2 regions of the Ornithinimicrobium pratense genome follow, and region 2 is predicted to be linked to the other one. Evidence: predicted binding sites of a transcription regulator. Region 2 holds the regulator's gene; the other holds the start of a gene.
What was found. Region 2 encodes LexA, which represses DNA repair genes until DNA is damaged. Its sites were predicted from a motif close to TCGAACANNTGTTCGA; they were not measured.
Positions count from the first base shown of each region.

Region 1: a site for LexA is predicted at 2,056-2,071, ahead of FY030_RS00890 (HNH endonuclease signature motif containing protein). Genes of this name have one in related genera too.

Region 1 covers NZ_CP044427.1:199,492-203,701, forward strand. The annotation lists gene FY030_RS00880 (hypothetical protein) at 6-1,055, shown strand; gene FY030_RS00885 (class F sortase) at 1,136-1,954, shown strand; gene FY030_RS00890 (HNH endonuclease signature motif containing protein) at 2,295-4,210, shown strand, end outside.
Region 2 covers NZ_CP044427.1:966,092-970,301, reverse strand. The annotation lists gene FY030_RS04410 (glycoside hydrolase family 65 protein) at 1-288, shown strand, start outside; gene FY030_RS04405 (hypothetical protein) at 418-1,068, shown strand; gene FY030_RS04400 (LysM peptidoglycan-binding domain-containing protein) at 1,074-1,550, opposite strand; gene lexA (transcriptional repressor LexA) at 1,803-2,522, shown strand; gene FY030_RS04390 (PRC-barrel domain-containing protein) at 2,686-3,018, opposite strand; gene FY030_RS04385 (DUF2382 domain-containing protein) at 3,146-4,120, opposite strand.

The DNA.
Region 1 (4,210 bases), 770 kb from region 2:
TGGTCGTGTCTCGTCCCCTCACCTTCCTCCTCGCGGTCCTCGCCACACTGGCCCTCGCGTTGAGTCTGACGTCCGCGCCGGCGTGGGCCGCCGGGGCACCGGACTCCGCCACGCAGACGGCCGTCAACGACGACGAGAACGCCTCCGACGACGCAGCCGACATTGATGACGCCACTGATGACGCCACTGATGACGCCACTGATGACGCCGCCAACACCCAGGAGCCGCCCCCTGCGGAGCAGCCGGGAGTAGGCCCCGCGCCGGAAGACTTCGAGGTCGAGTACGTCGGTCCGGAATGCTGGGACAGCTCGTACAACGTGGCAGTCACGACCCTCGCCGACTCCGACGATCTGCGGCTGGCGCTCCACGAGGAGGTTGACGGCATGTGGGAGACGCTGCGCACCGAGCGCTTCTACGACGGCCAGGCGTTCATCTACAGCGACCACCTGGACGAGGGTGAGTCCGCGACCTTCAGGGTTGTCGTCTACCGCCGCGGCGCCCCGGCGGAGCTGACCGTGCTCCACGGGCCGATGACGGTGACCGGCGCCCCCTTCGCCGAGGACTGCGATGACTGGGGCTTCCCCACATTGCCGGAGGAGCAGTGGACGGTCGCGGAGGCGGGGTGCGAGACGATCACCTTCACCAGCCGTGCGGAGGAGGACGTGACCGTCCTCTGGTTCGGGATCGAGGACGAGGATGACTGGGGCGGCGAGGAGAACTACATCTTCCTCGCCCCAGGTCAGTCGCACACCGCGGAGATCACCCACGGCTTGGTCTATTGGGTCAGCTTCGTGGGCGTGGACGAGGCCGCTGAGCCCGTTGAGGACGAGCTCTTCTTCGCCGGTGACGGTGAGGTGGAGGTCCAGCAGGACTGCGCTCACGGCCCGGGCGTTCCCGGTGAGCCGGGCGAGCCCGGTGCTCCCGCCCAGCCTGGGGAGGGTCACCGGGTCCCTGGTCGCGTGCAGACCGACGGTGGCGCCAGCGCCTCCACGATGGCCCTCGGCCTGGGTCTGATGGTCCTGGCCGGGGCGGCGCTGGTGCGTCGGAGCAGCTGAGCACGTCGTTGCCCGGACGACCCCGCGCAGCCCGATGGCTGCGTGGGGGTGCGTCCACCACCTGAGGTGAGGAGCACACCGTGGCCACTAGCCAAAACGCCAGAGCACGGCGGGCCAGGGGTACGGCGGGCCTGGCGCTGCTGGTTGCCGTGGTGCTTGTGGGGGCGCTCATCGCCTTCTGGGGCTGGCGGGGCGGGGTCCCCACTGTCGCGGACCAGGTGCAGCCCCCGACCCATCCGGCCACGACCTCTGCGCCGGTGGCCACCTCGGTCCCGGCGGAGCAGGAGCGGCCGACGGCCGTCTCCCCGGGGCGGACCTCCGGGCCCGCGCCCTCACCGTCGGCCGCCCCGACTTTCAGTGCGACGACGGAGCCGGCGCCAACCGTCACTGACCCGGCGCCGGCCGAGGTGAGCGAGGGGCCCGTGCACGTCCGGATCACCCGTGCGGCGGACGTCCTCGTCGACGCGCCGGTCGCCCTCACGCAGTTGAACGAGCGTGAGGAGCTGAACCCCCCGTCAGGCGTCGTGGGTTGGTACGGTCCGCCCGACTGGGCCACCGTGCCGGGGGAGCTCTCGGCATACCCCGGCGTCCTGGCCGGGCACACCACCCACGGTGGCAGTCGGGACGTCTTCTACAGGCTGGGAGAGGTGCGGGCAGGTGACGTGGTGACCATCGGCTACGCCGATGGCTCCGAAGCGGTCTTCGAGGCCGACATGGACGCGCTGTCAGTGCCCAAGAACGACGTCACGGAGAAGGCGGACGCCGAGTACGCCTGGGTCTGGCGGCTTGCGGAGCCAGGGCGCACAGTCTCGATCTTCTCCTGCGACCCGGCCCAGGGCCTGGACCTGACCGGCCACAGCGTGAACAACTGGGTGGTGCAGGCCACGCTGAGGGGATGACGTGCGTCCGCCCCTTGCACCATCACTGTGGCTGACTCTTGATGTAGGACCGCCGGTGTCCTGAAAGATCACCGACACGCTGTGGACGAGCCCTGGGTATGTCGTACAGGTGTTCTATTATGTGGGTACCGGTCACGAACTGTCGGGGAGGGGTTCCGGGCGGGGGTGTCGGGCCGGGGTGAGGCCGCTGGAGGGGGTGGTCGGGGTGAGGCGGGATGGTGAACGCGGGGGCGCGTCGGGAGTTGGTGATGACCGTGGTGACGTGGCGGCGGAGGCGGTCGGGGGTCCGGCCACGGGTGATGGGCGGCTGCGGGGTGAGTTGGAGTCTGTCCTGTCACGGGTGGGGTTGGATGCGGGGGCGGTGACGGTGTTCGCGGATGCGGCGTTGTTGGCGGGGGCCGTGTCGTCGGGTGGGTCGGTGGCGGGGGTAGGGACGGGGTTCGTGCCGTCCTCGGTGTCGGCGGTGGAAGGAGGCAGCACCGCCCAGGTGGAGGAGGAGGAGGGGTCGGTGGACGCGTTGTGCGCGACGGCGGATCGGGCGCAGGGGGCGGTGGAGGCGGTGAACCAGGTGATCTCGCGCCTGGAGCGGGTGCGGTTGGTGGCGGTGGGTGAGGGGGTGGTGGCGATGGGTCGGGTGGAGTTGGCCCGCCGTGGCCTGGCCGACCCTGGTGAGTTGTCGGCCACGGGTCGGGAGCGGTGGCGGTGGCGGGCGAAGGCGCGGGTGCGGCAGGACCTGGCTCCGGCTACGGGGTGGTCGCGGGCGGAGACCGCGTCGATGGTGGCGGTCGCGACGGCGCCGGCGGCGTTCCGGGCCCCGGTGACCTCGGCTCTGGCCCGGGGGACGGTGACGTGGGTGTTGGTTCGCGGGTTGTGGCGGGCGTGCGACAAGGCACGCTTGTCCGCGGCGGATGCCGCGCACGTCGCGACGGTGTTGTTGGGTGATGACCCGGGCACGTGCGTGCCGGAACGGCTCGAGGCAGACGGGTCCGTGGCTGCGGGGCCGTGGGGGCTAGGGGCGTTCTGGGTGGCGTTGGAGCGGGAGGTGGCCAAGGTCGCGGCCTGCCCCGACCCTGGTGATGAGGCGTCGGTGAAAGCGGTGGAGGAGGCGCGGGCGGCCAGGGAGGCGGCCTACCGGGCCCGGTCGATGTCGATCCGGGTGAATGAGGACGGTACGGCGCAGGTGTGTTTCACCGGGACCACCCTGAAGGTTTTGGCCCTGGGGGATCGGTTGGACAGGGCCGCCCGTGCGGCGCGGGGTGCGGGGGATGCGCGGACGGTGACGCAGTTGGCTAACGACATTGGTATCGCGTTGTTGGGGCATGCCACGGTCGGGGCGCACGAGTTGCCGGACCTGGACATCTTCGCCGCCACCACCACACCTACCCCGGAGGATCTGGCTGCGGCGGGGTGGACCCCGCAGGTCATCGCTGCCCTGTCCGCCCTGCCTGCGGCGGTGCTGCAGGTCGTGGTGCCACTGCTGGCGCTGCACGACCCCACCACCGCCCACCAGTTACCCGGCGTCCACCGCACCACCACCAGTCCCGCCAATGAGATCAGCGACCCGACCGGCGAAGGAGCCGGCGAGAGCCGGGAGGCCGGCGAGGCAGTCGCAGTGAGCCGGGAGGCCGGTGAGGCAGCTGGCGAGACGGACGGGGAGGGTGGTCACACGGGCGCTGCTGGGTGTCCGGCCTGCCTGCCCTCGGTCCGCGCCGCCCGCAACCACGACATCGACAAGACCAGCCAGCAAGCCCGCCAGGACGCAGGCGACGACAAGCCGGGTCCACAGGAGAACTCTGCCCACGGGCAGCGGAACGTGCCCCGGGTGGCGTGGACGGGTCGGGTGCTGGGGAAGTACCCGGGGTTCGTGGGCCCAGACCTGGTCCGCCGCCTGGCACTCTCACCGGGCAGCACCCTCGTGCGACTTTTGGTGGACCCGTCCGACGGACGCTGCCTGGAACGCTCCACCACCGCCTACAGCTTCGATGCGTCGATGCGGGCCCAGCTGGCGGCGGCGGACGTGACCTGTCGGGCGCCGGGTTGTGAGCACCATGCCGGGGGCTGTCAGGTCGACCACGTCACCGAGCACGGCACCCCCGGTGGTCACACGCGGGAGAGCAACGGGCAACTGCTCGACACCTGGCACCACGACCCCAAGACCGCCAAAGCCTGGGACGCGGTCCTGCACGCCAACCGCGACGTCACCTGGACCACGGCCCTGTCCAGGGTCTACCGCACCCGCGTGCACGACTACCGCGA
Region 2 (4,210 bases):
CTGTCGATCGCGGTCGAGGTCGGCGGACCGGTGACGGTGCACGTGCGGGGTGAGCAGGTCCAGGTCGGCACCGAGGAGGTGCGGGTGCCGCTGGCCGACCAGGGACCGCGCCGTGACGGCGGACCGGACACTGGTGACCGGGGTCAGAGCATCCCCACCGACCGCGAGCAGTCGCGGCGGGTCTCCTCCTCCCCTGTCCCGCCCGGGGTCGTGCCGCACAACTGGCCGGTCGGGTCGGCAGACATCACGGGGCCGGTCCCGGTCCAGCGTCACCCGCGCGACGTCTGAGGGCTGATCAGCAACCGCCCTGTGCCGCCGGGGCCGGCCCTGGCACCTGCGGCACAAGGCCGGGTCAGCATCCGGAGCCTCCGGCGATCCGTCTTGGCGCGCCAGGGCCGGTGTGGTCGGATAGCGGGTATGACCGATCCGACCGCCCTGCCCTTCCAGGACGACGACCGCCCCGGCACTGCGCCGGAGGACTCGATCTACGAGGGGCAGCGGCCCGGGGTCCCTGGCACCGAGCACGCCGAGGGTGGCGTCCAGGAGGATGACGAAGGGGGTCGGCCCCTTTCGTCCGGGGGCAGTGACCTGCCGCCGTCGGAGACCGACCGGCTGGCCGCGCAGGTGACCGGAGCGGACGACCAGGTGGGGATGACCGCGCTGTGGCGGCTGACGATGTCGCTGGACCACTGGTGGTTCATCGCCGTGGGCGACGAGGGCCTGGAGTCGCCGGCTGCGGCCACGATCGAGGACCAGCTCATGGTGCTGACCTTCACGGCTGCCGAGCGAGCGCGGGACTTCGCCGTCAAGAACGGCATGATCGGGCCGGATGAGGACCTGCGCGCGATTGCCCTGCCCCCCCGTGAGGTCGTCGAGTCGGCCGAGACCTACCGCCAGGCCGGCATCGGCGGGCTGATGTTCGACCCGCATATCGCGGGCTACTTCATCCCCACCGGGCAGCTACCCATGGTCTGGGACGCCGTCTACTCCACGGCGCAGGGTGTCGACCCGGCCGGTGGCGCGGGGTCCGACGGCGCGGACGGGACCGCCCTGGGCCGCGAGGGCTGACCCGGTCAGCGGCCGGGGATCACCAGCTCCTGGCCTGCGGCGATCGAGCTCGTGCTCAGCTTGTTCGCCCGCTGGATGTCGGTGACCGCCTCGCTCAGGGGCACGTCGGGCAGCTGCTCGGCGGCGATCTGCGACAGGGTCATCCCGGGCTGGACGACGATCGAGCTGGTCGCGCCGGCCGGACCGATCAACCCCATGAGGGACAGCAGCACGAGAGCCACGACGAGGGTGGCGGTGCTCGTCAGCGCGAGCCGGCCCCGCCGGGTGATCCGCAGCGGTCTGACCGCGCCACGTCGGGCTGCGAGCGTCCGGCCCGCTGCGGAGGCCAGCGCCCCGCCGTGGGCGGCGCTGCTGCCGCCGGCTCCGGTCGGCACCAGTCGCAAGTGTGGGGGGATCCCGCGCGGTGCGCGTCGGCGGTCGGACCGGCCCGGGGCGAGCCCCAGCGGGAGGGCCGCAGTGGTCTCGAGGGTGGCAGTGCTCATGCTGATCACCTTCCTGTTCCTCTTGGTCCTTCGGACGCTTGTCCGATGGAACTTTGTCCTAGTTGTAGCACAGCCGTCCGAGGAAGTCGACACGCGGACCGAACAGATGTTTGTCATTCGATCCTGGCGCACGTACCCTTGTGGCATGTCAGGAACTGAATCATCCGCCACTGACAAACCCTCTGACCTGGACTTTCGGCCAGGAGCCTGACAAGCAGCGGGAGTGGCGACAGAACGAGGGGATGGAGACCCATGGCCACGATCCACGAGCTGCCCGACCGAGACGGTGGGGCCAAGCTGACCAACCGGCAGCAGCGCGTCCTCGACGTCATCCGCGACTCGGTGGACGCCCGCGGCTACCCGCCGAGCCTGCGCGAGATCGGTGAGGCGGTCGGGTTGACCTCACCCAGCTCGGTCGCCCACCAGCTGAAGATGCTCGAGCGCAAGGGCTACCTGCGCCGCGACCCGCACCGACCCCGCGCCATCGAGGTCGTCCACCCCACCACCGAGGGCCAGGGCTACCGGCGTGGTGACACCGATGGTGGGCGGGTCTCGCACGGTGAGGTGGACGAGACCGGCATCGGCGATGCCCGGCCGCGTCCTTCCTACGTGCCACTGGTCGGGCGCATCGCCGCCGGCGGGCCGATCCTGGCCGAGGAGGCGGTCGAGGACGTCTTCCCCCTTCCCCGGCAGCTGGTCGGCGACGGCGAGCTTTTTTTGCTCAACGTGGTCGGTGACTCGATGATCGACGCCGCGATCTGCGAGGGCGACTGGGTCGTCGTGCGCCGTCAGCCGACCGCCGTCAACGGAGACATTGTGGCCGCGCTGCTGGACAGCGAGGCCACGGTCAAGACCTACCGCCATCGCGACGGCAAGACCTGGCTGATGCCCCACAACCCCGCCTACGAGCCGATCGACGGCGACCACGCCACGATCCTGGGCAAGGTCACCGCGGTCCTGCGCCGGGTCTGACCCGCCTGAAGCCCCCCTAGACCGCGGCGTCGTCTTCGACCTCCATCCCCTCCGGAGGCGGCGCCGCACCATACCGCTGCACCGGGCACGGCCCCGGCAGCCTGCGCAATGACCTAACCGCTCGGAGCAGCGCCGGCCAGCTCCGGCTAGGACCCCCGCCGGCTCAGGCCGACGGAGCCGGCCCCTCGTCGATCGCGTAATAGTCGTACAGCTGCTCTTCTTCGTCTTCGGTCAGGTGCTCGACCGCCGGTATCTCCGGGGCGTCCTTGATCATCCCGACCGGGTAGGGGACGCGGATCTGCGTGCCCACAACCTCGGCGTTGGTCAAGGGGCAGAACACCCGGCGGCCACCGAGCCACCCGGTCCGCACCAAGACCCACGCCGGGACGCCCGTGGCGTTGTCGAGGTAGACCCTGTCCAGCGGACCGACCTTCACTCCGGCCTGGTCGAGGACTTCGGCGTCGTAGAGGGCGTCGAGCTGAGCCTGGGTGACCACGGGACCTCCTGGATGTCGTGCAGCGGCGTCCCTGCAGTCTGCTCCCCCGGGACACCAGGAGGGGCACGACCCACCGGTCGTGCCCCTCCTGGTCAGGCTCGCTTAGGCGGCCTCAGATCACTGTCCGTCAGACGCCGCTGCCGCGGCCATCCCGGTCGGTGCCGCCCAGACCATCCCGGTCGGTGCCGCCAAGGCCATCCCGGTCGGTGCCGCCCAGGCCCTCGCCCTGACGGTCCACGTCGACCTCCTCGTGGGACACGTCGGTGACAACCTGCTTCTCGTCGGTGACGGTCTCCTTCTGGAGCCCGACACGCTCGGTCGCGACCACGTCCTTGTCGATGACAGGACGCTCCTCGTGCAGCGTCACCTCGGCCTCCTCATCCTGGAGCCGACCGCCGGCGTCCACGTCACCCGAGGCGACGGGCTCGCGGACGATCTCGACCTCTTCGCGCTGGACGGGCACGGTCACGTTCTCCTGCTCGGTGACGACGTGCTTGCGCAGGCGCACCCGGCCGGTCTCCACCTGCTGGGTGCCGACGTCGACCCGCTCCTCGTGCAGGGTCATCGAGCCGTCGTCGGTGGAGCCGCCCGCACGGTGCAGGTCGGCGTCCCCCGTGCGCTGCCCGCTGCCGACGTCGCCGCCGGTCGTGTGCCCCTCAGCATGCACGCCCTGGTGGCCCATGACGTCGCCCACGGCCGCGTCACGGTCCCCCGTGCCTCCAGTGTGGGTGCCGGTGCCTGCGGTCCCGGCCGTGTCGAGGTCGTCGTAACGGCTGACGTTGACCCCCGCGCTGCCGTAGTAGCGGAAGAGCGCGTCCTGGTCCTCTGCGGACAGGTGGGCGTCCGCGTCCACGTTGGGCGCATCCTTGATGACGTCCTTGCTGGGGACCACGCGCACCGTGCCCTCGGACGAGAGCTCGGCTCCGTCCAGCGGCACCAGGCTCTCGCTAGTGCCGAACCAACCGGTCTTCACGCTCACCCAGCTCGGTTCGCCGGTGTGGTCGTCCAGGTACACCTGGCCGACGCCGCCCAACTTCTCACCATCCTGGGTGACTACCTGGGCCGAGTAGAGTTCGTTGATCTGCTCCTGGCTGACGTTCATGTGTCGCCTCCTTCGAGTCAGTTCCTGCCCTGACCGTTCGGCCGGGGCTCAGTAACGACTCCATCACCGACCGCGCGTTGGTGCATCTTG